Regions from separate parts of the Janthinobacterium sp. 61 genome, predicted to be linked through region 1. Evidence: predicted binding sites of a transcription regulator. Region 1 holds the regulator's gene; each other region holds the start of a gene.
What was found. The regulator LexA, encoded in region 1, represses DNA repair genes until DNA is damaged. The targets are predictions, from matches to a motif close to ACTGTATNNNNATACAGT.
Positions count from the first base shown of each region.

Region 2: a site for LexA is predicted at 3,877-3,894, ahead of CLU92_RS16755 (DNA topoisomerase IV subunit B). Genes of this name have one in related genera too.
Region 3: a site for LexA is predicted at 3,541-3,558, ahead of CLU92_RS19950 (putative DNA modification/repair radical SAM protein). Genes of this name have one in related genera too.

Region 1 covers NZ_PJMQ01000001.1:2,882,787-2,893,550, reverse strand. The annotation lists gene purF (amidophosphoribosyltransferase) at 1-828, shown strand, start outside; gene CLU92_RS13260 (cystathionine gamma-synthase family protein) at 898-2,139, shown strand; gene lexA (transcriptional repressor LexA) at 2,229-2,876, opposite strand; gene rpsF (30S ribosomal protein S6) at 3,152-3,541, shown strand; gene priB (primosomal replication protein N) at 3,562-3,870, shown strand; gene rpsR (30S ribosomal protein S18) at 3,886-4,176, shown strand; gene rplI (50S ribosomal protein L9) at 4,204-4,659, shown strand; gene CLU92_RS13230 (replicative DNA helicase) at 4,795-6,180, shown strand; gene CLU92_RS13225 (DUF47 domain-containing protein) at 6,275-6,901, shown strand; gene CLU92_RS13220 (inorganic phosphate transporter) at 6,944-7,954, shown strand; gene CLU92_RS13215 (MBL fold metallo-hydrolase) at 8,001-8,897, opposite strand; gene CLU92_RS13210 (HD family phosphohydrolase) at 9,085-10,707, shown strand; gene CLU92_RS13205 (CHASE2 domain-containing protein) at 10,704-10,764, shown strand, end outside.
Region 2 covers NZ_PJMQ01000001.1:3,666,541-3,677,304, forward strand. The annotation lists gene kdpB (potassium-transporting ATPase subunit KdpB) at 1-1,606, opposite strand, end outside; gene kdpA (potassium-transporting ATPase subunit KdpA) at 1,616-3,421, opposite strand; gene kdpF (K(+)-transporting ATPase subunit F) at 3,421-3,510, opposite strand; gene CLU92_RS16755 (DNA topoisomerase IV subunit B) at 3,974-5,971, shown strand; gene CLU92_RS16760 (molecular chaperone HscC) at 5,971-7,680, shown strand; gene CLU92_RS16765 (J domain-containing protein) at 7,693-9,504, shown strand; gene parC (DNA topoisomerase IV subunit A) at 9,552-10,764, shown strand, end outside.
Region 3 covers NZ_PJMQ01000001.1:4,399,995-4,410,758, reverse strand. The annotation lists gene CLU92_RS19960 (bile acid:sodium symporter family protein) at 1-881, shown strand, start outside; gene CLU92_RS28445 (UdgX family uracil-DNA binding protein) at 833-1,456, opposite strand; gene CLU92_RS28440 (TIGR03915 family putative DNA repair protein) at 1,469-2,296, opposite strand; gene CLU92_RS19950 (putative DNA modification/repair radical SAM protein) at 2,293-3,525, opposite strand; gene modA (molybdate ABC transporter substrate-binding protein) at 3,666-4,424, shown strand; gene modB (molybdate ABC transporter permease subunit) at 4,442-5,113, shown strand; gene CLU92_RS19935 (ATP-binding cassette domain-containing protein) at 5,131-5,832, shown strand; gene CLU92_RS19930 (TOBE domain-containing protein) at 5,873-6,640, shown strand; gene CLU92_RS19925 (response regulator) at 6,740-9,814, opposite strand; gene fnr (fumarate/nitrate reduction transcriptional regulator Fnr) at 10,054-10,764, shown strand, end outside.

The sequences.
Region 1 (10,764 bases):
GATGCCGACAAGAAATTGCACAGCGCCCAGTGCGCCGACAACGCCAGCCTGAATCCGTGCGTGTTCGAATTCGTCTACCTGGCCCGTCCCGACTCCGTCATCGACGGTGCCTCGGTGTACGCCACGCGCCTGAAAATGGGTGAATACCTGGCTGAAAAGATCCGTGCCGAATTGCCTGACGTGCATATCGACGTGGTCATGCCGATTCCCGATTCCTCGCGTCCGGCCGCCATCCAGCTGGCCCTGGCGCTGAACCTGGAATACCGCGAAGGCTTCATCAAGAACCGCTACATCGGCCGCACCTTCATCATGCCGGGCCAGGCGGCGCGCAAGAAGTCCGTGCGCCAGAAGCTCAACGCGATTCCTTCCGAATTCAAGGATAAAGTGGTGTTGCTGGTCGACGACTCCATCGTGCGTGGCACCACCAGCCGGGAAATCGTGCAGATGGCGCGCGAAGCGGGCGCGACGAAGGTCATCTTCGCCTCGGCCGCGCCACCGGTGATCTACCCGAACGTGTATGGCATCGACATGCCGACGCGCGACGAATTGATCGCCTATGGCCGCACGACGGAAGAAGTATGCCGCGAAATCACGGCCGACTACTTGGTGTACCAGGATATCGGCGCGTTGAAGCAGGCGATTGCCGACGTCAACCCGGCACTGACGAACTTCGAGGCGTCGTGCTTCGATGGCGTGTATGTGACGGGCGACGTGTCGCAGGAATACCTGGACCGCCTGGAATATGCGCGCCACCATCCGAAGGCGGCAGCGCCGGAAGATACGCCACGTTCCCAGTTGAACCTGAACCTCGCCACCACCGAAGGGTGATGTGGAGCCCGGCTATGGCCGGGCTTTTTTTTATCTGATATTTCTTGCAGCCTTGCGCGCCACTTGATCATGAGCAACAACAAAAACTACGGCTTTACCACCACCATCCTGCATAACGACCGTCGCAAGGGCATCGAGCACGGCTCGCTGCACAAGCCTGTGCATACCTCCGTCGCGTTTGGCTATGGCGATGCACGCCAGCTGGCGTCCGTGTTCCAGGGCAAGGAGCCGGGCTTTCGCTATGGCCGCCAGGGTAACCCGACGGTGTCCGCGCTGGAAGACAAGGTCAACAAGATGGAAGATGGCGTGGCGACCCTGTGCTTCGCGACCGGCATGGGCGCCATTGGCGCCGTGGTGCAATCCTTGCTGCGCGCGGGCGACCATGTGGTGTCGTCGGCTTTTCTGTTTGGTAACACCAACAGCCTGTGGCAAACGGTGACGGGGCAGGGCATCGCCGTGTCCTTCGTCGATGCCACGGACGTGGCCAATGTGGCCGCCGCCATCACGCCGCAAACGCGGATTGTTTTCGTGGAAACCATCGCCAATCCGCGCACGCAGATCGCCGACCTGGCGAAGATCGGCGCGCTGTGCAAGGAGCGTGGCATCCTGTACATCGTCGATAATACGATGACCACGCCCTACCTGTTCCGCCCGAAAGCGGTGGGCGCGGGCCTGGTGGTCAATGCCTTGACGAAATCCATTGGCGGCCACGGCAATGCCCTGGGCGGCAGCTTGACGGACACGGGTGTATTCGACTGGACGCAGTACCCGAACATTTTCGACAATTATAAAAAGGCGGCGCCGGCGCAGTGGGGCATCGCGCAAATCCGCGCCAAGGCCTTGCGCGATTTCGGTGCCTCGCTGGGCCCGGAGGCGGCGCACCATATCGCCGTCGGCGCGGAAACAATGGCCTTGCGCATGGACCGTACCTGCTCGAACGCCCTGGCGCTGGCCACCATGTTGCAAGCGGACCCGCGCGTGGCGGCAGTGCATTACCCAGGCTTGTCCTCGCACCCGCAGCACGCGCTGGCGACGGACTTGTTCCGCAGCTATGGTTCGCTGTTCAGCTTTGAATTAAAAGATGGCATCGATTGCTTCGATTTCCTGAATCGCCTGAATCTGGCGATTCCGGCTAGCAACCTTGGTGACACGCGCACCCTGGTCATTCCCGTCGCCCACACGATCTTCTATGAGATGGGAGCCGAGCGCCGCGCCAGCATGGGCATCGCCGAATCGCTGATCCGCGTTTCCGTCGGGATCGAGGATGAGGCCGATCTGCTGGAAGACTTCCGTGGTGCGCTGGAGGGCTGAGAGCGGTGTTGGTGACTAGGCCATGTACCAGTTTTGAGGCAAACTAAAAACTGGGGTCAGACCCGGCGGGTCTGACCCCAGCACGCAACTTAATGCCAGCTGCGCATCAGTCCCACGGCCAGGCCTTCCAGGGCGAACTCATCTTCCGGCGATACGGTAATCACCTTGAAATCGGGGTTTTCCGGCAGCAGTTCGATGACGGAGCCCGTTTTCTTGTAGCGCTTGACGGTGACTTCGTCGCCGATGCGGGCCACGACGATCTGGCCGTTCTTGGCACTGTCGACCTTTTTGACGGCCAGTAAATCGCCATCCATGATGCCGGCGTCGCGCATGGACCAGCCGCGCACCTTCAGCAGGAAATCAGGCTTGGCCGAGAACAGGGCGGGGTCGACGTTGTAGCTCGCTTCCAGGTTTTCCTGCGCCAGGATGGGCGAACCGGCGGCTACTCGGCCGATCAGGGGCAGCGACATCAGCAGGGCTGCCGGCACTTTCGATGCCAGCGCATCGGCGGCCGCGCTCGCCGCCGCACCGATCAGGCGGATACCGCGCGAGGTGCCGGGCGAAATCTCGATCGCGCCCTTGCGGGCCAGGGCCTGCAAATGTTCTTCGGCCGCATTGGCCGATTTGAAACCCAGTTCATTGGCGATTTCGGCACGGGTTGGGGGAAAGCCCGTGTTTTCAATCGCGTCCTTGATCAGGTTCAGGATTTGTTCTTGTCGTGCTGTCAGCTTGATCATGAGCGGTGGGTGCATACTAAAATGCTGTCTATATGAACAGTCTGTATTTTTGTACAGTATCGTCCACTATGCAAGGGGATTTCCGTCTTTTCGGCGAATTTGGCAAGAAATACTTGTCCACAGGCGGAAAGCACGGTGGCGCACGGGCTTTTCGGGCGCTTGTGGAAGGAATGATTGAAACGTTTGCAAAAGGCGGTTATAATCTTCGGCTGACCTTCCCACACCCGTCTTGACGCCGGGGTGGGCGATTATCAATCCGACCTGAAGGAGTTTGCATGCGTCATTATGAAATAGTCTTTATCGTCCATCCGGACCAAAGCGAGCAAGTGCCCGCGATGATCGAACGCTACAAAGCCAGCGTAACCACCCGCGGCGGTTCGGTTCACCGCGTGGAAGATTGGGGCCGCCGTCAAATGGCTTACTCGATCCAAAAGCTGCCTAAAGCACACTACATCTGCCTGAACATCGAATGCGACAACGAGACCCTGGTCGAGTTGGAAACAGCATTCAAATTCAATGATGCCGTGTTGCGTCACCTGACCGTTAAAATGAAGAAAGCTGAAACAGCTCCTTCGCCGATGATGAAATCGGTACAACGCGAAGACGCGGCCAAAAGCCACCGCACCGAAGCACCAGCAGCCGCTCCAGCCGCAGCAGCAGCTTAATTCTTGACCAGGATCGTGCGCTGAACCAGCTACAAGTAACCGCCATCATTGCCGAGCGCGAAATATTGCGCTACACCCCGGCAGGGTTGCCGATTGTGAATGCAGTATTGCAGCACAGTTCGCAGCAGATGGAAGCAGGAATTGCCCGTTTGACCGAGTTTGATGTTGCCGCGCTAGCCGCTGGTGAAATATCAGGCAGGTTCAGCCAGGCAAGCTTGGGCGGGGTCTATCAGTTCACGGGTTTCCTGGCCAGGAAGAGCCGCAACAGCAAGAGTTTGGTGTTTCACATCATTGATTTTAGTGCAGTCACCCCGACTAGCGCATTTTAGATACAGGAGCCTGACATGGCATTCGGTAAAAAGTTCGACAAAAATAAGCTCAAGCTTAAAGAAAAACGCAAACAGCAAAACCCGTTGTTCAAACGCAAGAAGTTCTGCCGCTTCACCGCAGCTCACGTTGAGCAAGTCGACTACAAAGACGTCGACACGCTGAAAGACTTCGTCCAAGAAAACGGCAAGATCATGCCAGCACGCCTGACCGGTACCAAAGCGCACTACCAGCGCCAAGTTGACACCGCAATCAAGCGCGCTCGCTTCCTCGCGCTGCTGCCATACACCGATCTGCACCACGCTTAATCGGTCAGATATTCCTGGAGAAGAACTATGCAAATCATTCTGTTAGAAAAAGTTGTTAACGTCGGTAACCTCGGCGAAGTCGTCAAAGTCAAAGACGGTTACGCACGTAACTTCCTGATCCCGCAACGCCTGGCACGTCGTGCCACGGCAACCGCTGTGGCTGAATTCGAAGTCAAGCGCGCCGAACTGGAAAAAGCTGCTGCCGCCAAACTGGCCGCATCGCAAGCCCAGGGCGAAAAACTGAGCGGCCTGACCGTTCAAGTAGCTCAAAAAGCTGGTGTTGATGGCCGTCTGTTCGGTTCCGTCACCAACTTCGACATCGCTGAAGCGCTGACCAAGCAAGGTTTTGCTGTTGAAAAAGCACAAATCCGCATGCCTACCGGCCCGCTGAAGATCGTTGGCGAGCACAACGTTTCGGTTGCTCTGCACACCGACGTGGTCGTGGAAGTTGTTATCGCTGTCGTTCCAGACGCGAACGCGTAATCGTCTGCGGGCCTGGCCCGCAAGCGTTGCCGCACGATGAAAAGCCGGGTTCGCCCGGCTTTTTTGTGGCCTTTTTTTCGCTCAATTTCAGCCCTTTATTTTTGCCAGCACGCCGAAGCGGGTATAATTCGCGCCATGAACGCCCCCTCTGATCCGCAACTGGATTCCCTCCGTATTCCGCCGCATTCGATCGAAGCAGAACAATCCGTTATCGGTGGTCTGCTGCGCGACAATGCAGCATATGACCGCATCGCCGACTTCATGCATGCGGAGGATTTCTATCGCTATGACCATCGCATCATCTTCGAGCAAATCGTCAAGATGGTTAACGCTTCCAAGCCAGCCGATGTCATTACTGTTTTTGAAACCCTGACCCAGCTCGGCAAGGCCGATGACGTGGGCGGACTTGCTTACCTGAACGCCATGGCGCAAAACACGCCATCGGCCGCGAACATCCGGCGCTATGCCGAGATCGTGCGCGACCGCGGCGTGCTGCGCAAACTCATCACCGTCGCCGACGATATCTCCGGCACGGCCTTCAGCCCGCAAGGCAAGGAAGTCAAGCAGATGCTTGACGAGGCCGAGTCGAAGATTTTCGCCATCGCCGAAGAAGGCGCGCGCGGCGCCCAGGGCTGGACCGCGATCCAGCCCCTGCTGACGCAAGTAGTCGAGCGCATCGACGAACTGTACAGCCGCGACAACCAGAGTGAAATCACGGGCGTGCCCACTGGTTTCATCGACCTCGACCGCATGACCTCCGGTCTGCAGCCGGGCGACCTGGTGATCGTGGCGGGTCGTCCTTCGATGGGCAAGACGGCGTTTTCCGTCAACATCGGCGAAAATGTGGCCATCGACAGCGGCTTGCCCGTGGCCGTGTTCTCGATGGAGATGGGCGGCGCTCAGTTGGCCATGCGTATGCTCGGCTCCGTCGGGCAGCTTGACCAGCACCGTCTGCGCACGGGCCGCCTGAACGACGAAGACTGGCCGCGCCTGACGAATGCGATTCAAAAGATGAACGACGCGCAGTTGTACATCGATGAAACGCCGGCCTTGAATTCCATCGAATTGCGTGCCCGCTCGCGCCGTTTGTCGCGTCAATGCGGCAAGCTGGGCCTGATCATCGTCGATTACTTGCAGCTGATGTCGGCCAATACGCCGGGCGACAACCGCGCCACGGAGATTTCCGAGATTTCACGGGGCTTGAAAGGCCTGGCGAAAGAACTCGGTTGCCCCGTGATCGCGTTGTCCCAGCTGAACCGCTCGCTGGAACAACGCCCGAACAAGCGTCCCGTGATGTCGGACTTGCGCGAATCGGGCGCTATTGAGCAGGATGCCGACGTCATCCTGTTCATTTACCGTGACGAAGTGTATAACCCCGACTCGCCAGACAAGGGAACGGCCGAAATCATCATCGGTAAACAACGTAACGGTCCAATCGGCAGCATCCGCCTCACCTTCATGGGGCAGTACACCAAATTTGGCAATTACAGTGGTGGCCTGGCGCTTTACCAAGGCGACTAAGACTCAGCAGCACTGGCAATTCCATTGGCCGCCCCCGACAACGGGGCGGCTTTCTGTAGTAAATAACACGACTCAATGCTTAACGGAGAATGACATGTTTGGACGCTTGATGCCCACTGAGGGCAAGTTTTTTGAATTGTTTAACCAGCACGCGGAACTGTGCGTCAAGGGCGCCAAAGAAATGCTCGGCCTGATGACCAATTTCGATGACCTGGAAAACCGCGTGCATGCGATCGAAAGCATCGAGAAACAGGCGGACAAAGTCACTTACGCCACCGTCGAAATGCTGCACAAGACCTTCATCACGCCGATCGATCGTGACGACATCCATCAGCTGATCACGCGCCAGGACGACATCCTCGACCTGCTGGAAGACGCGGCGCAGACCGTCTCGCTGTACGACCTGAAAGCCGTCACACCGGAAGCCAAGCGCCTGGCCGAACTGGTGCTGGCCTGTACCGAGAAGGTGCGCGACGCCGTCGCCATGCTGCATAACATGGACAACTCGCGCAAGATCGTCGCCATCTGCGAAGAGATCGACCGCCTGGAATCGGATGCCGATCACGTGATGCGCGCCGCCATGTCCAAGCTGTTCCGCGATGAACCGGACGTGCGCAACCTGATCAAGCTGAAAGCGATCTACGAAATTCTGGAAACCGTGACCGACCGTTGCGAAGATGTGTCCAATATTATCGAAGGCATCATCGTCGAAAACGCGTAAGCGTTGGGCATGTCCTGAACCAGAATCAGAAAAGAAACTACAATGACCATACAAATCAGCATCTACGTGCTAGGCCTGTTGATCGTCCTCGCGCTGCTGTTTGACTTCATGAACGGCTTCCACGATGCCGCCAACGCGATCGCCACGGTGGTCTCGACGGGCGTGTTGAAGCCGCAGACCGCGGTTGCCATGGCCGCCACGTTCAACTTCGTCGCCATTTTCGTGTTCCACCAGCTGACCGTGGCTGCCACGGTGGGCAAGGGCACGATTGACCCGTCAGTGATCGACCAGTACGTGATCTTCGGCGCGCTGATGGGCGCCATCTTCTGGAATTTGTTTACCTGGTATTACGGCATTCCATCGTCGTCTTCGCACGCGCTGATCGGCGGCCTGGTAGGCGCCGCCGTCGCCAAGTCGGGCACGGGCGCGCTGGTCGCGGCCGGCCTGTGGAAAACGGTGGCCTTCATCGTGATCGCACCCGTGCTGGGCTTTGTGTTCGGCTCCATCATGATGCTGCTCGTGTCCTGGATTTTCGTGCGTTCCACGCCGCGCAAGGTCGACAAGTGGTTCCGCCGTCTGCAACTGGCGTCGGCGGCAGCCTACAGCCTGGGCCATGGCGGCAATGATGCACAAAAGACCATCGGTATCATCTGGATGCTGTTGATCGCCGCCGGCTACTCGAATGCGGCCGACGCCATGCCGCCGCTGTGGGTCATCATCTCGTGCTACACGGCCATCAGCTTCGGCACGCTGTTCGGCGGCTGGCGTATCGTCAAGACCATGGGCCAGAAGATCACCAAGCTCAAACCCGTAGGCGGCTTCTGCGCCGAAACGGGTGGTGCGATCACGCTGTTCGTCTCGACGGCGCTGGGCATTCCCGTGTCGACCACGCACACCATTACGGGCGCCATCGTCGGCGTCGGCTCGGCGCAGAAAATGTCGGCCGTGCGCTGGGGTGTCGCAGGCAACATCGTCTGGGCATGGATCTTCACGATTCCTGCCTCCGCTTTCGTGGCGGCGGTTGCATGGTGGATTGGCCACCATATTATGTAATGGATAGCCAACGCCAGTAAAAAGGGAGCCTTGCGGCTCCCTTTTTTTATGCGCCGGCCAGTTCCACCGTCAGCCCCTCGTAGGCGAGGAACACCTGCAGGCCATTGAGGCGGCTCGCATAACGGCCCATCACGTCGGCAAAGACGGCTTCCAGCTGCTCGTCGCTGCGGGTCGGTTCGTGGTGGGTGCAGTACAGGCGCCGCACGCCGCAGCGCAGGGCCAGGTCGAGGGCGGCGTCGAAGGTGCCATGGCCCCAGCCCTGCTTGCCCGGATACTCCTCGCGCGTGTAGGAGCAATCCATGATCAGCGCGTCAACGCCGGCGACCACGGCGTCGATGCCAGCCTGGCGCTGCGCATTGCGTGCCGCGCAGGGCGCATGCTCGGCATGGCCGGGCGGATGCAGGTTGTAGAAGGGTTCGTGGTCACCGCTGAAAAACAGCGCGGCGCCGCCGCAGTCGATACGGTAGCCGAGGTTGACGACAGGGTGGTTCATTTCCGCGCCGCGCACGTGCGCGCCGCCCACCTCGACGGCTTCGCCGGGCGCCAGCGTGCGGTACTCGATGCAAGCCGCCATGGCCGCTTCGCTGACGGGGAAATAGCTGTTTTGCAGCTGTACCGCCATCACGTGCTCGATGCCTCGTCCGGCGACGGCATCGTGCGCGCCATGCAGGCGCATGCGGTTGCCGGCCACGAACAGGGGGCTAAACATGGGCAAGCCGTGGATGTGATCCCAGTGGCTGTGCGTGATGAAGACGTGCGCGTCGACCGGCACGCCGGGCGGCAGTTGCTGCGCCAGCGAGAAGATGCCGCTGCCCGCATCGAGAATGATCAGGCTATCGTTGTCGGTGCGTACTTCGATGCATGTGGTGTTGCCGCCATAGCGCGCCGTGCGCGGGCCGGGGGAGGGGATGGAGCCGCGCACGCCCCTGAACGTGAATTTCATTCAGTACCTTGTTACGGTGTAATTATTGTTGATTCTATTCTAATTAATGAGATTGGCGGCAACATTTATGCGTGTTGCGATACGGCAAGTTATTTCATTTTGTTGTAACTAAGTAATGTACAGTGTGCAGGGTGGCCGTTACACTGGCGCTTGCAGAATTCCCTTTCCTTACCTGATTGTCATCAACATGCCTCAGTTGCACCCTGAGAAAATCGCCCACAGACTGGAGCAATTGACTGAACTCAGTGTCGCGCTCGGCCATAGCCTGGGCGGCGAGGGACACGATATCGGCGCGCTGTTGCAGCGCATCGTGCTGCTGGCAAAAAGCATGAGCGGCGCCGATGGCGCCACCCTGTACCGGCCCATGGCCGATCGCCGCCAACTGGCATTCGACATCTCCGTCAACGACAGCCTGGGCATCGCGCAGGGGGGCGACATGGGCTTGCCGGGCGTGCCCCTGTTCGATGGCGCCGGCCAGCCTAACCTGGCATCGGTGGCTGCGTACGCTGCGAACATGCGCCGCAGCGTGAATATCACCGACGTGTACCGTGATGAGGGCTTCAATTTTTCCGGCATGCGCGAGTTTGACCGTCACCACGGCTACCACACGCAATCGATCCTGACGGTGCCCATGAGCGATCACGAGGGCGATTTGATCGGCGTGCTGCAACTGGTCAATGCCAAGGATGGGGAGACGGGGCAGGTGCGTGCCTTTTCCTCCACCGACCAGCGCTTCATCGAGGCGCTGGCCGCGCAGGCGGGTGTGGCGCTGACCAATCAGCTGCTCATTTTGCAACTGGAAGAGCTGCTGGAATCGCTCGTTACCCTGATCAATATCGGCATCGACGAAAAGTCGCCCTACACGGGCCGTCATTGCCAGTTCGTGCCCGAGCTGACGATGCTGCTGGCCGACGCCGCGCACGCCACGCAAACGGGGCCGCTGGCCGATTTCCGGCTCAGCGACAATGAGCGCAAGCAATTGTGGCTGGCCGGCCTGCTGCACGACTGCGGCAAGATCACCACGCCCGTGCACGTGGTCGACAAGGCCACCAAGCTGGAAACAATCTTCGATCGCATCGCCCTGATCGACACGCGCTACGAAGTGCTGCTGCGCGACGCCGAGATCGCGGCCCTGCGCCAGCAGGCGGCGCAGCCGCAGCAAAAGGACGCCATCGGTCGCGCGCTGGAACTGGAGCTGGCGGCGCTGCGCGAAGAGCGCGACTTCATCCGCACAGTGAACATCGGCGGTGAAAGCATGGCGCAGGCCGACCAGGAAAGAGTGCGGCAGATCGCTAGGCGCCGCTGGCGCGCGGCCGATGGCGAACTGCGCGATTTTCTCGATGCCGACGAGACGGAAAACCTGACCATCCGCGCCGGCACCCTGACGGCAGCCGAGCGGGCCATCGTCAACAACCATATCAGCGTGTCGATCCGCATGCTCGAAGCGCTGCCGTGGCCCAAGCACCTGCAGAAGGTGCCCGAATACGCGGGCGGCCACCACGAGCGCATGGATGGCAAGGGCTATCCGCGCGGGCTGACGAAAGAGCAGATGTCGGTGCCGGCACGGCTGATGGCCATCGCCGACATTTTCGAGGCCCTGACGGCACGCGACCGGCCCTATAAAAAGGGCAAGTCGCTGTCCGAATCCTTGCGCATCCTCGGCAATTTCAGTCTGAACGGGCATATCGACCCGGAACTGTTCGACGTTTTCATCCGCAGCAAAGTCTATATCACCTTCGCTGAAAAGCACTTGCATCCGAACCAGATCGATGCCGTCGACGAGGCGGCCATTCCGGGCTACACGCCGTGAAGCGGGCCTGGCGCGGCGCGCTGGCGCCAGCATGGCGCAAGCATGGCGCGCGTTTTT
Region 2 (10,764 bases), 780 kb from region 1:
GCGCCGGGGCATCATTGGTGCCGTCGCCCGTCATGGCCACCAGGCGGCCTTCGGACTGGTAGCTGCGAATCAGCTTGAGCTTGTCTTCCGGTGTCGCTTCGGCGAGAAAATCGTCCACGCCAGCCTCGGCTGCGATGGCCGCAGCCGTCAGCTTGTTGTCGCCCGTGATCATGACGGTCTTGATGCCCATGCGGCGCAGTTCCGCAAAACGCTCCTTGATGCCACCCTTGACGATGTCCTTCAGTTCCACGACGCCCATGACGCGGCCATCGTCGACCACGACCAGCGGCGTGCTGCCGCGGCGCGCGATATCGTCGACGGCGCGCGCCACCTCGGCCGGATACGGCTCGCCCAGCGCTTCCACATACTTTTTCATGGAATCGGCCGCACCCTTGCGCAGCTGGCGCACCTGCTGTTCGCCAGGGATGTCCACACCGCTCATGCGCGTTTGCGCCGTGAAGGGCACGAAGGTGGCGTGCAAGCTGGCCATCTCGCGTTCGCGGATGTTGAACTTCTGCTTGGCCAGCACGACGATGCTGCGCCCTTCCGGCGTTTCATCGGCCAGCGATGCCAATTGCGCCGCGTCGGCCAGCTGCTGCTCCGTCACGCCGGGAGCAGGCACAAAGCTTGACGCCTGGCGGTTGCCCAGGGTGATGGTGCCCGTTTTATCGAGCAGCAGCACGTCCACGTCGCCCGCCGCTTCCACTGCGCGGCCCGAGGTGGCAATCACATTGGCTTGCATCATGCGGCTCATGCCAGCCACGCCGATGGCCGACAGCAGGCCGCCGATGGTGGTCGGAATCAGGCACACCAGCAGCGCGATCAGCACGGTGATGGTAACGGGCGTGCCACTGCCGGCTGCCGCCACGGAAAACAGCGAATACGGCAGCAAGGTCACAGTGACGATCAGGAAGACGATCGACAGAGCCACAAGCAGGATCGTCAGGGCGATTTCATTCGGCGTCTTCTGGCGCTTGGCGCCTTCGACCATGGCGATCATGCGGTCGATGAAAGCTTCGCCTGGGTTGACGGAAACGCGCACCAGCAGCCAGTCCGACAGCACGCGGGTGCCGCCCGTGACGGCGGAGAAATCGCCGCCCGATTCGCGGATCACAGGTGCCGATTCGCCCGTGATGGCGCTCTCGTCGACGGAGGCCACGCCGGCCGTCACTTCGCCGTCGGCGGGAATGACGTCACCCGCCTCGACCAGCACCGTCATGCCCTTGCGCAGGTCGGTTGCCGGCGTGGGCAGCCAGGAGGTGCCGTACTTCGGCGTTTGCATTTTCTTTGCCATCACCGTTTGCTTCAGGGCGCGCAACGAGGCCGCCTGGGCCTTGCTGCGGCCTTCGGCGAGCGCTTCGGCGAAGTTCGCGAACAGCACGGTAAACCACAGCCACACGGCGACGGCGACAATGAAGCCGAACGGCGCTTCACCCTGGCCGTTCAGGGCCTGGATGGCCAGCAGGGTCGTGATGATGCTGCCCACGTAGACGACGAACATCACGGGGCTGCGCCACTGCGTGCGGGGGTCAAGTTTTTTGAACGCATCGACGATGGCAGGGCCAATCAATGCGGAATCGAACAAGGTCAGGCTTGTGCGTGACATGGTAGCCTCTTATTTTGTAAAAAGTTGCAGGTGTTCGACGATCGGGCCCAGGGCCAGCGCGGGAACGTAATTGAGCACGCCGACCAGCACCACCACGCCGATCAGCAGGCCGATGAACATGGGGCCGTGCGTAGGCATGGTGCCGGCATTGGCCGACAGGCGCTGCTTGGCCGCCAGCGAACCGGCCACTGCCAGCACAGGTACGATCACGCCGAAACGGCCGAACCACATGGCGATCGCCAGCATCACGTTGTAGAACGGCGTGTTGGCGGACAGCCCGGCAAACGCGCTGCCGTTATTGTTTGCCGCCGACGTGAAGGCGTACAGAATCTCCGAGAAGCCGTGCGCGCCGGGATTGGCCACGCCGATCTTGCCCGGTTCGACCATCACGGCGATCGCCGTGCCCGTCAATACCAGGGCTGGCGTGACCAGGATGGCCAGCGACACCATCTTCATTTCATAGGCCTGGATTTTCTTGCCCAGGTATTCAGGCGTGCGGCCTATCATCAGACCGGCGATGAAGACGGCCAGGATGGCGAACATCAGCATGCCGTACAGGCCCGTGCCCACGCCGCCGAAAATCACTTCGCCGAATTGCATCAGCAGCAGCGGCACCATGCCGCCCAGGGGCATGTAGGAGTCGTGCATGGAATTGACTGCGCCGCACGATGCCGCCGTCGTCACCGCCGCGAACAGAGTCGAGGAGCTGATGCCGAAGCGCGTCTCCTTGCCTTCCATATTGCCGCCCGATTGCAGGCTGCTGGCCTGCTGGTCCACGCCCAAGACCTGCAAAGCGGGATTGGCTTGCTGCTCGGCGCTCATCACGCCGGCTGTCATGACGACAAAGATCAGGGTCATGGCGGCCAGCACGGCCCAGCCCTGGCGCAGGTCGCCCACCATGCTGCCGAACGTGAAGCACAGGCCGGCGGGAATGATGAAGATGGCCAGCATCTGCAGGAAGTTCGACAGCACGGTCGGATTTTCATACGGATGCGAGGAATTGGCATTGAAGAAGCCGCCGCCATTCGTGCCCAGCAGCTTGATCGATTCCTGCGACGCGACGGGGCCCATGGCGATCGTCTGCGTGGTCGCCACTTGTGCTTCCATTACGGGCTTACCGGCGGCATCCACCACGGGCTGACCATCGGCCGTCATTTTCGGCGTTTCATACGCCACCTGGTCGAGCAGCGTCACTTCCTTGTAGGCGGAAAAGTTCTGGATCATGCCTTCGCCCATGAAGACGACGGACAAGGCCAGCGACAGCGGCAGCAGGATGTACAGGGTGGAGCGCACCAGGTCGACCCAGAAGTTGCCGATCGATTTACCCGAGCGCGAGGCGAAACCGCGCACCAGCGCGAAGATCACGGCGATACCGGTGGCCGCCGAAAAGAAGTTCTGGCATGCCATGCCCAGCATCTGGGTCAGGTAGCTCATGGTCTGTTCGCCGCCGTAGCCCTGCCAGTTGGTATTGGCGACGAAGCTGACGGTGGTATTGAACGAGGAGTCGGGGCTGACGGCACCCAGGCCCTGTGGATTAAGTGGCAAGAAGCCCTGCAGGCGCTGCAGGCCGTAGACGAAGACGGCGCCCACGGTATTGAAGACGATCAGGGCGATGGCATAGCTTTTCCAGCCCATGGCCTTGTCGGCAGGCAGGCCGGACCAGCGGTAAAGCAGGTTTTCTAGCTTTTGCAGCCAGCCCAGGCCACGCACGGGGCCATCGCCGGCCACCTTGGCCATGTAGAGGCCCAGCGGATAGCCGGCGGCCAGCAGTACAACCAGGAAGGCCACCAATAACAGTATCGATTGCGTCGTCATCACAGTTCCTCCGCCTTCAACAGTGCCACCAGCAGGTACACGAGCAGGCCAGCCGACACGACGGCGCCCAGCACATAAAACGCGTTCATTTGACGCTCCCTAATTTGTCGCAGGCGACGGCAAAGCCGACCACCACGACGAAAAAAACGGCAATCAAGCCGAGATACACGATATCCATTCCCACCCTCATTCAGGTTTGTTTTGATAGTGAGCAGATTAGCCAAAAGGGTCTAAAAAATTCGTAAAGACTGGAGAGTCAGCTGTAAACAAGATGTAAAAACGGGGGCTTTAGGGCATAAAATCGTCCACAATTGGCGCAAAACCGCGCGCGCAGCGCACTGTTGTTGCCCTGGAGTAGCGCTATTGCTCGCTGGACAAGATAGAATGCGCGAGCGTCCGCACAAGGACGCCATGCCTGCCGCACTGCCCTCTCCCAGTGACGCTGGACGGGATATACTGTATATTCATACAGTTATCGCCGCCGTTGTCACTGCGCCCTGCAGTGCCCTGGCCTGGCGTTCCAACCACTGTCTTTACTTAGCTTGAACACGTATGGCCACTAAAAAACCAGCATCCGACTACAGCGAATCATCCATCCGTGTCCTGAAGGGACTGGAACCCGTCAAGCAGCGCCCGGGGATGTACACCCGCACTGAAAATCCGCTGCACATCATTCAGGAAGTGATCGACAATGCCTCCGACGAGGCGCTGGGCGGTCACTGCACGCATATCGCCGTCACGCAAAACACGGATGGCAGCATCACCGTAGAAGACAATGGCCGCGGTATTCCCGTCGGACTGCACCCCGAAGAAGGCGTGCCGACGGTGGAAATCGTGTTTACAAGGCTGCACGCGGGCGGCAAGTTCGACAAGGGTTCGGGCGGCGCCTACGCGTTTTCGGGCGGCTTGCACGGCGTTGGCGTGTCCGTCACCAATGCGCTGTCGACGCGCCTGGAAATCACCGTCTGGCGCAAGGAAAGCGACGGCAACGGCTTGCACCACATGGTGTTCGCAAATGGCGACGTGATCGAACCCTTGAGTTCCCGCCCCGCTCCGCGCGACGGCAAGAAGTCGGGCACGCGCGTGACGGCCTGGCCCGATGCGAAGTATTTTGATTCGCCCAACATCTCGCAAACCGAGCTGCAGCGCTTGCTGCGCTCGAAAGCCGTGCTGCTGCCGGGCGTGACCGTCACCCTGACCAACGCGAAAACCGGCGACACGCAGACCTGGCTGTACGCGGAAGGCTTGCGCGGCTACCTGACCGAATCGCTGGCGCAGGTGTCGAATGGCGAAACCCTGATTCCCCTGTTCGAAGGCGCGCAGTACGCGGGCCCGGACTCGGAAGGCTTTGCCGAAGGCGAAGGCGCGGCCTGGGTGGTGGCGTGGACGGAAGAAGGCGCCATCGTGCGCGAATCGTATGTCAACCTGATTCCCACCTCGAATGGCGGCACGCACGAATCGGGCTTGCGCGACGGCCTGTTCGGCGCCGTGAAAAATTTCGTCGAGATGCACTCGCTGCTGCCGAAAGGCGTGAAACTGCTGCCGGAAGACGTGTTTGCGCGCGCTTCCTTCGTGCTGTCGGCGAAAGTGCTGGACCCGCAATTTCAGGGCCAGATCAAGGAACGCCTGAATTCGCGCGACGCCGTGCGCCTGGTCTCGACCTTCACCAAACCACCACTGGAACTGTGGCTGAACCAGCACGTCGACTACGGCAAGAAGCTGGCCGATCTGGTGATCAAGCAGGCGCAGTCGCGCCAGCGTTCACTGCAAAAAGTAGAAAAGAAAAAATCCTCGGGCGTCGCCGTCCTGCCGGGCAAGCTGACGGACTGCGAATCGTCGGACATCACGCGCAATGAACTGTTCCTCGTCGAGGGTGACTCGGCGGGCGGTTCGGCCAAGATGGGCCGCGACAAGGAATTCCAGGCGATTTTGCCCCTGCGCGGCAAGGTCCTGAACTCGTGGGAGACGGACCGCGACCGCCTGTTTGCCAATAACGAAATCCACGACATTGCGGTGGCCATCGGCGTCGATCCGCACAGCGTGGGCGACACGCCCGATCTGTCCGGCCTGCGCTATGGCAAGATCTGCATCCTGTCGGATGCGGACGTGGACGGCTCGCACATCCAGGTACTGCTGCTGACCCTGTTCTTCAAGCACTTCCCGGCCCTGATCAACAAGGGCCATATTTGCATCGCCCGCCCGCCCCTGTACCGGGTCGATGCGCCAGCGCGCGGCAAGAAGCCGATGCAGAAAATCTATGCGCTCGATGACGGCGAACTGGTCGCCATCGAGGACAAGCTGCGCAAGGAGGGCGTGAAACAGGGCGCCTGGTCGATCTCGCGCTTCAAGGGCCTGGGCGAGATGAACGCCGAGCAACTGTGGGAAACGACGATGAACCCGGACACGCGCCGCCTGCTCCCCGTGACTCTGGGCGAAATCGACCACATGACTTCCGCCGCGCGCTTCAACATGTTGATGGGCAAAGGCGAAGCGGCAGGACGGCGCGCCTGGATCGAGGAACACGGCAATGAGGCGGAGGCCGATATCTGATGATCATCGGCATCGACCTGGGCACCACCAACAGCCTGGTCGCCATCTGGCGCGACGGCAAGGCTTCCATCATCCCGAATGCGCTGGGTGAACACCTGACGCCGTCGTGCGTGAGCATCGATGACGACGGCACCGTGCTGGTTGGCCGCGCCGCGCGCGAGCGCCTGCAGACGCACCCGCAGCTGACGGCCGCCGTCTTCAAGCGCTACATGGGCAGTGAAAAGAAGATCACCCTCGGCACGCAGCAATTCCGTCCGGAAGAGCTGTCGTCGATGGTGCTGCGCGCGCTGAAGGAAGATGCCGAAGCCTTCCTGGGCCACAAGGTCGAGGAAGCCATCATCACCGTGCCCGCGTACTTCAGCGATGCGCAGCGCAAGGCCACGCGCATCGCCGGCCAGCTGGCGGGCTTGCGCGTGGAGCGTCTGCTGAACGAGCCGACAGCCGCCGCGCTGGCCTACGGCATCCGCGACAAGGAACAGGAAAGCAAATTCCTCGTCTTCGACCTGGGCGGCGGCACGTTTGACGTGTCGATCCTGGAGCTGTTCGAAGGCGTGATGGAAGTGCGCGCCTCTGCCGGCGACAATTTTCTGGGCGGCGAAGACTTCGTCACGGTGCTGGTCGACGCCTTTTTGGACGGCAGCGGCTTGCGCGACGCGGCCGGCAGCCGCCTGTTCGACCCGCGCCAGCAGCAGTTGCTGCGCGATGAAGCCGAGCGCGTCAAGCGCCTGCTGTCAGAGCAGCCATCCGTGCGCATGGCCACGCGCTACGAGGACAAGGAATACAGCTGGGAAATCAGCGAAGACAGGCTGGCGCAGTTGTGCGAACCGCTGCTGGCGCGTTTGCGCCTTCCCGTGGAACGGGCGCTGCGCGACGCCACCATCCGCGCGGCGGAATTGAATGAAGTGGTGCTGGCCGGCGGCGCCACGCGCATGCCGCTGGTGCGCAAGCTCGTATCACGCATGTTCGGGCGCTTTCCCGCCATCCACCTGGACCCGGACGAAGCCGTGGCACTCGGTGCCGCCGTGCAGGCTGGCCTCAAGATGCGCGATGCGGCCCTGGACGAAGTGGTCATGACGGATGTGGCACCGTATTCGCTGGGCATTTCGATTTCGCGCCAGGTCGGCGCAAACCAGTATGAAGGCGGGCATTACCTGCCCATCATCGAGCGCAACTCCGTGGTGCCCGTCTCGCGCACGGAAAACATCACCACCATCTACGACAATCAGAAGGAAATCAACGTGGCGATCTTCCAGGGCGAGTCGCGCCTGGTGGCTGACAACGTCTTTCTCGGCAAGATCAGCTTCCCGATACCCGCAAAAAAGGCGGGCGAGATCGGCATCGACGTGCGCTTCACCTACGACGTCAGCGGCGTGCTGGAAGCGGAAGTAACGGTACTGGCCACGCAGGAACGCCACAAGATGATCATCAGCGACAACGCGGGCGTGATGACGCCGGAACAGATCGAGCAGCGCTTTCTTGAACTGGCCGACCTGAAGATCCACCCACGCGAACAGATGGAAAACCGCACCCTAGTCACGCGCGCCGACCGCCTGTACGAACAGTCACTGGGCGACGTGCGCCAGTATCTGGCGGCGCACACGGCCAATTTCCAGGCCGCGCTGGAAACGCAGGACCCGAACACCATCCGCAAGGCCCGCCAGGCGCTCGACGAGGTGTTGCGCCAGGTCGAGAGCGAAAGCTTCCTGTAAATGGACGGTGGCATGCACAACGGACAGCGCAGCCTGTGGGATATCCTGGGTACGGAGCCGACCGGCGACGAACGCGCCCTCAAGCGTGCGTATGCGAAGCGCTTGAAAGTGACGCGTCCCGAAGACGATCCGGCCGCCTTCCAGGAACTGCGCGAAGCGTATGAATACGCGCTGCGCCATGCGCACCTGTTTGCTGCGGAGTTGCCGGAACCGCAATCGGCTGGGGCCGAAGCGGAAGCGGCGGAAGTGCCAGAAGCGACGCCCATGGAACCGGCCGACCTGTGGGGCGTGATCGACGATGCGGCGCAGGAGCCGCCCGCAGAACTGTGGGGCATCATTGCCCGGGAGCCCGCACCGCCGCAAGAACAATGGGGTGTGGTCGCCATCGATCCGACGCAGGAAGCCGCCAATCTGTGGCAAGGCTGCCTGGCGCAGACGCGCCACGCCGATGCCAGCGACGTGCTGGCCCGCATGCTGCAGGACGACGCCATGCTGAACCTCGACGTGCGCGAGGAGTTCGACCTGTGCGCGCTGCGCTATTGCGCCGGCGCCGGCTATGACCTGGCGCTGCGCCAGGCCCTGTTCGAGCAGCTGGGCTGGGACCGCGATTTTTCCTACCTGGCGCGCAGCCATGCGGACCTGGTGCGCAGCGCCGTGCAGCGCTACCGGGCGGACCGTTCGTTCGCCCATTTCAGCGACAACCGCGACAGCTACCCCGGCCTGGACTGCCTCATGTCGCAGCAGCCGCCATCGGCCTACGCGCGCCAATTGTTCGACCGAAAATTCACGCTGCAGCTGCGCGAACTGCTGCACGCGATACGCTGGCAGCACGCCGAGATGCTGGCCTGCAAGCTCGATACGGACCTGTTCGAGCAGTGGGAACACGCCGTCCATGCCAAGCGCTACTTCAAGCAGACGGCGCTGGCCTCGAGCGGCCTGGGTTTCGTGCTGCACTTCATGCTCGCCGGTGTGCTCGATGCAGCCGGCTTCAAGCTCGGCGACACGGCCGCCTATGCCAGCCTGCTGGGCTTCCAGGCGCTGGCCTTTGCCCTGCTGGCCATGCATGCCTTGCGCTGGCCCGCGCCGCTGTTCGCGCGGCTCGACACGCTGCAGGAAGCGCTGCAGGAACGCCTGCCCGTGCTGTGGGCGCGGCCCGGCTTGCGGCAACTGGGCTGGATCGTGCCCTATCTCGTGCTGGCGCTGCTGCTGTTCCTGCCCGAGCGCAGCGAGACCATGCACCTGGTGACTGCGGCCGGTTTGTGCGCGTCGGCACTGCTCGCGTATGCGCTCAATCGCCAGCTGCTGCATGGCATGCTGCTGCTCCTGTGCCTGGGCCTGTCGCTGTTCGTCGCCATGTTCATGAGCGGCAAAGGTTCCACCGCGCTGGCCATCGGCGATGCCATGCCATTGATGTTTTGCCTGGCGGCGCTGGCCCTGCGCAGCGCTACCGGCCTGTATGGCGATTGCGGCTGGCCCGAGGCGCTCTTGCCCCGCCTGCGCGCGGCATGGCTGGTCGGCTGTGCGGGCTTGCTGTCGCTACTGTATGCGCAGCAGTTGCCAGCCCCCCTCGTCGGCGCCACGCTGTATGCCTGGTCGTGCGCCGGCTTGCTGTTTTCCCCCAGCGATTTCAAATGGAAGACGATGTGGCCGCTGGTGCTGGTGCCCTCCATTGCCAGCTTCGTGCTGGCCGGTCAGGCTCTTTCCATCCGCGCCATGCCAATGATGCATAACAGCGTCGAACTGGCCGTGGCCGTGCTGTATCTGACCTTGCGCTACATGTATCTGACGTACGGCAAGTCCTTTTCCAAATCCAGGCTGTCATAATCAGCCCCACGAATTCAACCGCAACCACTAACACCGAAACAAGCGCCATGTCCACACAAACCAATTTATTTGACGATGCCCAGCCTGAGCCGATCGAGCCGGATGAACCGGTATTCGACGGCGAAGCGCTGACCCTATCCACCTTTGCCGAGCGCGCCTATCTCGATTACGCCATCTCCGTCGTCAAGGGTCGCGCCCTGCCCGACGTGTGCGACGGCCAGAAACCCGTGCAGCGCCGCATTCTGTATGCGATGAATGAACTGGGGCTCAATTCCACGGCCAAGCCGCGCAAATCGGCGGCAGTGGTCGGCGACGTGCTCGGTAAATTGCATCCGCACGGCGACCAGTCCGTGTATGACGCGCTGGTGCGCATGGCGCAGGATTTCTCGCTGCGCTACCCCTTGATCGATGGCCAGGGCAACTTCGGCTCGCGCGATGGCGATGGCGCCGCGGCGATGCGCTACACGGAAGCGCGTTTGACGCCCATCGCCAAGCTGCTGATGGATGAAATCGGCATGGGCACGGTGGACTTCCAGCCCAACTACGACGGTTCGACGGAAGAACCGAAGCTGCTGCCGGCGCGCCTGCCGATGGTGCTGCTGAACGGCGCCTCCGGCATCGCCGTGGGCCTGGCGACAGAAATCCCGTCGCACAACCTGGCGGAAGTGGCGAAAGCGGCCGTGGCCATGATCCGCGATCCGAAGATGACGCACGCCGAACTGATGGCCATCATTCCCGGCCCGGACTTCCCCGGCGGCGGCCAGATCATCACACCGTCCTCGCAAATCCAGGACATGTATGCGAGCGGCCGTGGCAGCATGAAAGTGCGCGCGCGCTGGAAGATCGAAGAGCTGGCGCGCGGCCAGTGGCAAGCCGTGGTAACGGAACTGCCGCCCGGTACCTCGTCGCAAAAGGTGCTGGAAGAAATCGAGGAACTGACGAATCCGAAGATCAAGCTGGGCAAGAAGGCGCTGTCGCCGGACCAGGTGGCCCTGAAGGCGCTGATCCTCAATTCGCTCGACACCATCCGCGACGAATCGGGCCGCGCCGCGCCCGTGCGCCTGGTGTTCGAGCCGAAGTCGAAGAACCAGGACCAGACGGAATTCATGCTGATGCTGCTGGCGCACACCTCGCTGGAATCGTCGACCTCGATCAACCTGGTGATGATAGGCGGCGATGGCCGCCCACGCCAAAAAGGACTGGGCGACATCCTGCGCGAGTGGATCGACTTCCGCTTCGAGACCGTCACGCGCCGCACCG
Region 3 (10,764 bases), 1.5 Mb from region 1:
TCACCACCGTCGCCATCGGCGCCCTGTTTTTCTTGCATGGCGCCAAGCTGTCGCGCGAAGCCGTGGTGGCCGGCGTCATGCACTGGCGGCTGCACTTGCTGGTGCTGGCCAGCACCTTCATCCTGTTTCCACTGCTGGGCCTGGCCCTGCGCCCGCTGGCGCTGACGTTTCTCACGCCCGATTTATATGTGGGCATTTTGTTCCTGTGCGCGCTGCCGTCGACCGTGCAGTCGTCGATCGCCTTGACGGCCATGGCGCGCGGCAATGTGCCAGCCGCCATCTGCAGCGCCTCGGCCTCTAACTTCATCGGCATCTTCCTTGCCCCCATCCTCGTGGGCTTGCTGGTGGCCAAGGGCGCGGAAAGCAAGTCGTCGGTCGATGCGGTGCTCTCCATCGTCATGCAGCTGCTGCTGCCGTTCTTGGCTGGCCAGTTCCTGCGCCGCTGGATAGGCCGCTGGGTCGATCGCCACAAGGTCATGCTGAAATTCGTCGACCAGGGTTCGATCTTGCTGGTGGTCTACACGGCCTTCAGCGAAGCCGTCAGCGAAGGCCTGTGGCATACGATCTCGGTGGAAACCCTGGTAGCGCTGGGCCTGTTCAGCATCTTGCTGCTGGCGCTGGTCCTGGGCCTGATGACGTTCATCAGCCGCCGCCTCGGTTTTTCCAAGGAAGACGAGATCGCCATCGTCTTCTGCGGCTCGAAGAAAAGCCTGGCCAGCGGCGTGCCCATGGCCAAGGTGCTGTTTGCCACCCATTCGCTGGGCATGGTGATCCTGCCGCTGATGCTGTTCCACCAGATTCAGCTGATGATCTGTGCCGTGATTGCGCAGCGCTACGCGCGGCGTGACGAGGGGCAGGAAGTGCCAGCGTCGACGCTGTGATCCTGGCCTTCTAGTAGCCGCATCGCCTGGTTCAAGCCGTCGACTATCACCGCGTATGCCTGCCGCCGGCTCGCCTCGTCCGGCGCGCGCAGCACATACGACGGGTGATATACGGTCACCACCCAGCGTCCGTCGTGCTCGATGGGCGTGCCGACCAGCGGCGTCATGGTGGCTGAACCATCTTGCAGAACGGACTTTAACGCCGTGCTGCCCAGTGCCACGATCACCTCTGGTTTGACACGCTCGATCTCTTCTTCCAGCCAGCCATGGCAGGCGAGGATTTCGCGTTGCGCGGGTGTCTTGTGCAAGCGGCGCTTGCCGCGTGGTTCCCACTTGAAATGCTTGACGGCGTTGGTCAGATAGATGCTGTCGCGCGCCATGCCCGCATCGTGAATCGCCTGGTCCAGCAGCGCGCCAGCCGGGCCAACGAACGGCAAGCCCGCCAGGTCTTCCTGGTCGCCCGGTTGTTCGCCGACGAGCATGATGCGCGCCTGTAGCGGCCCGACGCCGGGCACGGCTTGCGTAGCGTGCTGCCACAGCTCGCAGCGGCGGCACTGGTCCAAGGTGGTGGGCAGTTCGCGCGCTGGCTAGGCGCGCTCGGCGGCAATCGGGATCATGGTGGCGCCGCTGCGCTGGCCTACGCTGGCCGTCTGGCCCGTGCGCCGTTCGCCGTTGGCGGCGCCGCTGAGCATAGCAGGCACGATGGCGCCTTCCGGCAGATTTTTCCAGAAACGCGAGGGGATATGGCTATGCAGCAAATCCGCATTCACGCGCGCGGGATTGAAGATGCTGCGGTAGTAGGTCAGCCACAGGGCTTCACCGGCATCGTCGATATCGGCAGCGCCGCGCAGCAGCGCCGGTCCCGCATGCAAGGATGCGCCATCCCACAGCATGCTGGCTTGGGGCGTGGCGATCATCCAGCTGGTAGATCCCATGCGGCGCGCGAAGTGGTGCGCCACTTGCGGCAGCACGTCGTGCGTGGGTTCGAACCAGGCGACGAAGCGGGGGGCGCCCTCGGCCTCGCTGCGTTCGCGGAAGCGTACATACGCATGCATGTCGTGCTCCTCGCGGCGCACGGCCTTGGCCATCGCGTGCAGGCGCGCGCCGTCCGTATCGGCTGGCGACATCACGTCGTGCTGGCCCAGCTGCCAGCGCCAGAGCACTTGATATAAGAATGCCCAGCGGTCATGCACGTTGAAACAGGCGGCGCCTTCCAGCAATTCGACCAGGGGACGGGGCAGGCGCAGCAGCGGAGCGCTGTTATCCGTTGCCTCCGGCGTGGAGGAAAACAGGTCGCCATCGCCGGGTTGCGATTGCCAGGCCACGTCGGCAGGCGGCACGCCGCGCGCGATCAGTTCACGTGCGGCCGCGCGCCACTCGTCGAACGACTGCGCCAGCCGCACCACTGTACTCATGCGACCTGCAGCTCCGGCCATAAATTCATCTGCTGCGGCGCTTCCGCCATGGCGCGGCGCAGGTGTTCGGAGGCGGTGGTATCGCGCGCGGGAAAGTAGTCGGCCGTGATGATGAAGGGGGCGATTTTCTTCATGCTGCAGCGCAAGCGCGACAAGTCGGCGTAGCGCACTTGCCGCAGCCGGCGCAGGTCGACGATGCGCTGCGCGTTGCGCAGGCCGATGCCGGGCACGCGGGCGATCATGTGCTGCGCCGCACGGTTCAAGTCCAGCGGAAAATGTTCGCGGTGCGCCAGCGCCCAGGCCAGCTTGGGATCGATATCGAGCGCCAGATTGCCGCCCGTGGCGGGCAGCAGTTCGCTGGCCTGGAAACCATAGCTGCGCAGCAGGAAATCGGCTTGATACAGCCGGTGTTCGCGCAGCATCGGCGGCGGCGCCAGCGGCACGCTTTTCGGGCTGTCGGGGATCGGGCTGAAGGCCGAGTAGTAGACGCGCTTGAGCTTGTAGCTGCCGTACAAGGTCTCGGCAGTGGAGAGAATTTGCTGGTCGTCGCTGGCGTCGGCGCCGACGATCATTTGCGTGCTTTGCCCGGCCGGCGCGAAGCGCGGCGAGCGCGGTTCTTCCGCTTTCTCATCGAGCTTGCGGCGGATGGCGCCCATTGCCAGTTTAATCGTATGCACGCTTTTTTCCGGCGCCAGCTTTTGCACGCTGTCTTGCGTCGGCAGTTCGATATTGACGCTGAGCCGGTCGGCATAGCGGCCCGCCTGCGCGATCAGGGCCGGATCGGCGTCGGGGATGGTTTTCAGATGGATATAGCCGCGGAACTGGTGTACCTCGCGCAACTCGCGCGCCACCTGCACCAGCTGCTCCATCGTGTAGTCGGCCGACTGGATGATGCCGGAACTGAGGAACAGGCCGTCGCTATAGTTGCGCAGGTAAAAGTCGCTCGTCAGCTTGACCACCTCGGCCACCGTAAACCGCGCGCGCGGCACGTTCGAGCTACGGCGGTTGACGCAGTACTGGCAATCGTACAGGCAGTAATTGGTCAGCAGCACTTTCAGCAGCGAAACGCAGCGCCCGTCCGGCGTGTAGCTGTGGCAGATGCCCATGCCGGAGGTGGCGCCAAAGCCGTCCTTGCCGATGGAATCGCGTTTGGGCGCCCCGCTGCTGGCGCAGGACGCGTCGTACTTGGCCGCGTCGGCCAGGATTTCCAGCTTGTCCGTCAGTTCCATGGGGTGCCTCAATATACTGTGTTTATATACAGTATATCAGGGAATGCACTTTGTGCTGGCTTGACTTGTGCCATGGCAGAACGCTGTATATCGGTGTATATTACGCTCCTTGTTCACCGTTCACTTACAAGGATACGATCATGCGTCTCACCTCGCTCGCCCGCCTGCTTGGCACCGCTCTTCTCGCTACCGCCGCCACCTCCACCTTTGCCGGCGAAGTGGTGGTGTCGGCCGCGGCCAGCCTGACGAATGCGTTCAAGGATGCGGCGCAAGGCTATGAGGCGCAGTATCCGGGCAGCAAGGTGTCCCTGAACTTTGCCGCCTCGGGCGTGCTGCTGCAGCAGATCGTCAAGGGCGCGCCTGTGGACGTATTTGCCTCGGCCGATCAGGAAACCATGGATGCGGCGCAAAAGCAGGACCTGGTGCTGCCGGCGGACCGCATGGACTTCGTCGGCAACAGCCTGGTGCTGATCGTGCCGCACGACAGCAAGCTGGGCATCAAGAGCTTGAGCGACCTGACGCACAAGGGCGTGACCCGCGTGGCCATCGCCAACCCGGCCAGCGTGCCCGTTGGCCGCTATTCGGAAGGCGCGCTGAAAAAGGCGAATCTGTGGCAAGCCGTGCAGACTAAAGCCATCGGCACGCAGAACGTGCGCCAGTCGCTCGACTACGTGGCGCGCGGCGAAGTCGATGCAGGCTTTGTCTACGCCACCGACGCGGCCATCATGAAGGATAAAGTGAACGTGGTACTGGACGTGCCGTTGGAGGCGCCCGTGCTGTACCCGATTGCCACCATCAAGGGCAGCAGCAATGCCGCCGAAGCGAAGCGCTTCGTCAGCTACCTGCAAACGGCACCGGCGCAAGCCATTCTCGCCAAGTACGGTTTCAAGAAACCATAATTTAAGCACGCGCCCGCATGGATATCGCCTGGACCGCGCTGGCCCTGTCGCTCAAAGTAGCGGCCTGGGCCACGGCGCTCAATTTGTTGCTCGGCATCGGTACGGGCTATCTGCTGGCGCGCACGCGTTTTCCCGGGCGCGAGCTGCTCGACGCCCTGTTGACCCTGCCGATGGTGATGCCGCCCACCGTGCTCGGCTACTATCTGCTGGTGCTGCTGGGCCGGCGCGGCACCCTGGGCATCTGGCTGCAGGATAACTTCGGCATTAACCTCATCTTTACCTGGCAGGGCGCCGTGATCGCTTCCACGGTGGTGGCCTTTCCCCTTGTCTTCAAGCCGGCGCGGGCCGCCTTCGAGGCGGTCGACGGCCAGCTGGAGCAGGCGGCTCGCGTGCTGGGCATTTCTGAAATCGCCATCTTTTTCCGTGTAACCTTACCGCTGGCCTGGCGTGGCATCCTCGCTGGCGTGCTGCTGGGCTTTGTGCGTGCGCTGGGCGAGTTTGGCGCCACCCTGATGGTGGCCGGCAGCATCCCCGGCAAGACACAAACCCTGTCGGTGGCCGTGTATGAAGCCGTGCAGGCGGGCCAGGACGACGTGGCCAACACCCTGGTGCTGATCACTTCCTTTGTCTGTATCGTGGTGCTGCTGTCGGCTGGCCGCCTGGCGCCCGGGCGCATCGCGCACAAATGACGCCAATGACGACGCCTATGCAACTCGACCTCGACCTTCGCGCCACCTTGCGCTCCGGCAAACGCCGCTTCGACTTGCAGGTGAAATGCACGTCCGAGTGTCAGCGCATCGCCATGTATGGCCCGTCTGGCGCCGGCAAGAGCATGACCCTGAAAGCCATTGCCGGACTCTTCACGCCTGACGCCGGCCATATCCGCCTGAACGGGCGCACCCTGTTCGATTCGGCCGCTGGCATCAATTTGCCGCCGCAGCAACGCAATGTGGCGTATCTGTTCCAGGATTACGCGCTGTTCCCGCACCTGACGGTGCGCCAGAACGTGGGCTTCGGCCTGGCGCGGGGCTGGTTCAACCCGCGCGCGCGCGAAAAGCTGGACAAGGTCGAGCATTGGCTAGCCGCATTTCATTTGCAGGAACTGGCGCACCAGTTTCCCGACGAGTTGTCCGGTGGCCAGCGCCAAAGGGTGGCGCTGGCGAGGGCGCTCGTGGCCGAGCCGGCCGCGCTGCTGCTCGACGAGCCTTTTGCGGCCCTCGATCCGGCCCTGCGTGTCAAAATGCGTCTGGAACTGAGCCAGTGGCAGCAGCGCCTGGACGTGCCCATGATCCTGATCACCCACGATCCGGAAGATGCGCGCATCCTGGGCGAGCATGTGCTGTACTTGCGCGACGGACAGATCGATAACGGGGAAGAACACATGGCTTTGGGTGAACGCATTGGATAAATCAGCGACAGCGGAAATCGGCCTGCAAGGCTCGGTATGGATGACGGTGGGTGGAGAGCATCTGGGCGGCGCCGGCCGCGTGGAATTGTTGGGCGCCATTGCCGAGTGCGGCTCCATCACGCAGGCGGCGAAGCTTGTGAAGATGAGCTACAAGGCCGCCTGGGACGCCATCGACGCCATGAACAACCTGGCCGGCGAGCCGCTGGTCGAGCGCTTGACGGGCGGCAAGGGCGGCGGTGGTACGCGGCTGACGCAGCGGGGACGCCAGCTGGTCGACAATTTCCGCATCATCGAGCGCGAGCATGCCCGCTACCTGTGCCAGCTGGGCAGTCAGGCGGAAGGCATCGCCGACGATCTTTTACTCATACGGAGAATGGCCATGAAAACCACGGCACGCAATCAATTCCTGGGCAAGGTAGCCGAACTGAAACAGGGCGCCGTCAACGATGAAGTCACACTGGAATTGCCCGGTGGCCAGCACATCGTCGCCATCGTCACGCAGGGCAGCAGCGAGAGCCTGGGCCTGGTGCCGGGCGCGGAAGCGTTCGCGCTGATCAAGGCGTCGTCCATCATCCTCGTGACTGACAGCGCAGGGGCGCGCTTTTCCGCGCGCAATCAGCTGGCCGGGCTGGTGACGCGTGTGCAGACGGGCGCCGTCAACACGGAGGTGGTGCTGGATTTGCCGCGCGGCGGCACGATCGCCGCCATCATCACGAACCAGAGCAGCAGCGAGCTGGGTATCGAGCTTGGCAGCAATGTGACGGCCATTTTCAAGGCGTCCAGCGTGATTCTGGGCGTGCCGGCGTAAATTGCGTAGGTCGGATTAGCGGGGGCACGCCGCGTAATCCGACAATATTGTTGGCGTATCATGTCGGATTACGCGCAAGCGCTAATCCGACCTACTCTTTTAATCTTTCAGCCTCGACAACCAATCGGACGCCGCCGCCAGCGCCTGCTCCAGTTCCCGCGCCGTGTGCGCCAGCAGCGCCGGCACCTCGTCGAGTCGACCGGCGTCGATGGCTTCCTCGGTGGCAAACGCGGCGCGGATCAGGCGTTTCGTGCCCAGGGTGCCCACGGAACCGCGCACGCCGTGCAAGATGCGCGCCACGTCGCTGTGGCGGCCCGTTTGCAACGCTGTTTCAGCGTCGCGCACGGGCGTCATGCCCTTGTTCAGCGCATCTTCCACCATGCGCCGCAGCACGCCGCGCCCTTTCGCATCGCGTCCCATCACGCGCATCAGCGGCGCCATGGAAAACACTTCCTCATCGGCAACGGGTGCCGCCTCGGTCGTCTGCACTTGCGGGCGTTTGGGCAGGTGGCGCAGGATGACTTCCATCATCTCTTCCACCACCACGGGCTTGGCGATGAAATCGCTGATGCCGGCCGTCATGCAGCGCTCGCGCTCCGACGCCAGCACGCCGGCCGTCATGGCGATCACGGGCAAGTTCAAGCGCAGTTCCGTGCGGATGATGTGGGTGGCGCTGAAGCCGTCCATGACGGGCATTTGCATATCCATCAGCACGATGTCGTAGCGCAGCGCCTCCGTGCGCAGCCGCTCCACCGCTTGCAGGCCGTCGCCCACCACGTCCAGGGTAGCGCCCATGTGTTCGAGGATGCCGCGCGCCACGGCCTGGTTCAAATGATTGTCTTCCACCAGCAGGAAATGTACGCCGGCCAGCTCCGTGCCCAGCGGCTGGTGCAGCATGCGCTGCTCGCCGCCGTCGTTCTTGGCGATCAGCGCCTGGTGCAGGGCATCGAACAGGCTCGATCCCGTGATCGGCTTCATCAGCACGACATCGGCCTCGGCCGCGCTGGAAATCTCTTCCAGGTGGTTGCGGGCGAAGGCGTTGACCATCACCACGATGGGCTGGCGCTGGCCACTGGCCGCCTGGCGGATGGCCTTGGCCGTGGCCAGGCCATCCATCACGGGCATGTGCCAGTCGGCCAGCACCACGTCATACGGTTGCTGCTGCGCCAGGCGTTCGCGATACAGTTCGATGGCGGCAAAACCGGAGTCCACTTCGTCGGCCAGCCAGCCCCAGGCCTCGATCAGCTTGACGATCAGTTCGCGTGTAGTGCGGTTATCGTCGGCCACCAGCAGGCGCAGCTGGCCGAGGGCCGGCGTGCGCCGCGTCTCGGCCGGCTGCTCCAGCATCTCGAAGGGCACGCTGAACCAGAAGCGGCTGCCCTTGCCTTCGCTGCTGGCCACGGCGATATCGCCGCCCATCATGTGGATCAGTTGCTTGCTGATGGCCAGGCCCAAACCCGTGCCGCCGAAGCGCCGCGTGATGCTCTGGTCGCCCTGTGAAAAGGCGGAAAACAGTTGCTGTTGCTGCAGTTCCGTCATGCCGATACCCGTGTCGCGCACTTCGAAGCGCAGGCAGGCGCGCCCTTCTTCTCTCTCGGCCAGGCTGACGGCCACCACCACTTCGCCGCTCTCGGTGAACTTGATGGCATTGCCGGCCAGGTTGACGAGGATTTGCTGCAGGCGCTGGGCGTCGCCCACGAGGCGCCGCGGCACGTCGGGCTCGACGGCGATGGCCAGTTCCAGCTCCTTCTCGCCCGCATTCATCGTCATCGTCGTGGCCAGGGTATTCATGACTTCGTCAAGGTCGAACTCGACGGGCGACAATTCCATGCGGCGCGCTTCGATCTTCGAATAATCGAGCACGTCGTTGAGGATGCCCAGCAGCGACTGGCCCGCCACGCGCACCATGGTCAGATACTTGCGCTGTTCCGTGTCGAGCCTGGTATTGCCCAGCAAATAGACCATGCCCAGCACGGCATTGAGGGGCGTGCGGATTTCATGGCTCATGTTGGCCACGAAGTCGCTCTTCGCCCGGTTGGCCGCCTCGGCCCGGTCGCGCTCCAGTTCCAGTTCCGCCGCGCGCGATTCGAGTTCCTGCTGCAGGCGGTCGCGTTCGCACATCAGGCCGTTGAACGCCTCCGTCAGTTCGCCGATCTCGTCGCGCTGCTGCACTGGCACGGGCGTGAAGCGGCTGCCGCTGGTGCGCAGGGCCAGCAGGGTATCGCGCAGGCGCACCAGCGGCGACAGCAGGCGCACGGTAACCCAGCCCAGAACAAAAGCGGCCAGCAGCGAAGCGAGGATGCTCCACAGCACCAGCCGGTACAGCACGCCATCAAACGGTTCGAAGGCGTCCTCGATGGGTAGCGAGGCGGCCAGCAGCCAGTTCACCGATTTCAGGCGCTTGAAGCTGTTGACGGCCGTGATGCCGCGGCTGTTGGTGCTGACCATGCTGCCTTCGCCATCGTCCTTCAGCATCTGGGTGGTCGTCAGGTTGGCGTTCGGCTGGCGCGGCTGCAGCAAACGGCTGGTATCGGGGTGCAGCACGTAGCGCGGCACGGCGCCGCGCGTGAGAATGAAGTAATAGCCGCTCTTGCCGATCTTTTCCGAGCGCAGGCGCCCCAGCAGGTTGTCCTTGTACAGGCGCAGCACGCCGATCACCACACCGGCCACCTGGCCATCGGCGGTGAGCACGGGCGCCACCATCTGCACGATGGGCATGCCGCTCGATTTGCCCAGCATCGGCTCGGTGATCATGGGCTGACGTGTACGCAGGACGGTCTGGAAATACTCGCGCTCGGCAACGTTGATGCCGGCGCGGCCCGTGACCAGCGGCATGTCGGCCACGATGGCGCCTTGCGCATCGAGCACCAGCACGTCGTCGAACAGCACCAGCATCGAGCGGCGCGCATAGTATTCGCGCAGCTTGGCGGGTTGGGCGATCAATTCCGGCGGCTGCTGCCTGGCCGTCAGGGTGACGATTTGCAGCAGCATGCCCAGCTTGTCGTCGAGCTCGGCGGCGGTGCGGGTGATCAGGGCAGATTGCTGGCTCAGCAGTACTCGCGTGAAGTCAGCGCGCATGTGCTGCAACTGGATCATGGTGACCAGTGCGATCATGGCGATCGAGGTCAGGCTGGTGGCCAAGGCGACTTTTGCTTTGATGCCGAGAGGCTTCATGATTTCCTTTTCAGTACCGGGCGGCACAGGCGGCAGATAATGCTGTCAGGAATTTTCCTATCAATACATCAACTTGGCAAGCGGTGCCGCGCAAATTGCCCTCGCTGCAAGGGCTTTTGACGATGTTGCCATATAATTAAAGTCAGAACGTCGTTTATTCAGCGCAATTGCGGTGAAATTGGCACACGGCAACCGTGTATGCAGTAAACTCGGTATTGCATTTTCTAAAAGGTACCGACATGACTGAAGCGCTCCTCACTCCCACCTTGCCCACAGTGACCGTGGAAGCGTTGCGTGCGCGATGCTCGACCTGCAGCATGCATCAATTGTGCCTGCCGATGGGCCTCGATGTGGGCGACATGGACAGGCTGGATCAGATCATCGGTCGCCGCCGCAAGATCGTGCGCGGCGCCTCGCTGTTCCGCATCGGCGACTCGTTCCAGAACCTGTACGCGATCCGCCTGGGGCACTTCAAGACGTACCAGATCAATCCGGGTGGCGAAGAGCAGGTGACGGGCTTCCAGATGGCAGGAGAACTGCTGGGCATGGACGCCATCAGCGCCGACCGCCACCACTGTAATGCGGTGGCGCTGGAAGACAGCGAAGTGTGTGAAATCCCGTTTTCCAGCCTGGAACAATTGCTGGGCAGTATGCCTACCCTGCTGCGCCATTTCCACCGGATGATGAGCCAGGAAATCACGCGCGAGCAAAGCGTCATGCTGTTGCTGGGCAATATGCAGGCGACACAGCGCTTTGCCGCCTTCATCGTCAACCTGGCCTCGCGCTATGAGGCGCGCGGCTATTCGGGCAGCAATTTCCAGCTGCGCATGTCGCGCGAGGAAATCGGCAACTACCTGGGCCTGACCATCGAAAGCGTCAGCCGCTTATTGTCGAAATTCAAGAAGGAAGGCTGGCTGCGCGTCTCCAACCGCGAGATCGAGATCTTGCAG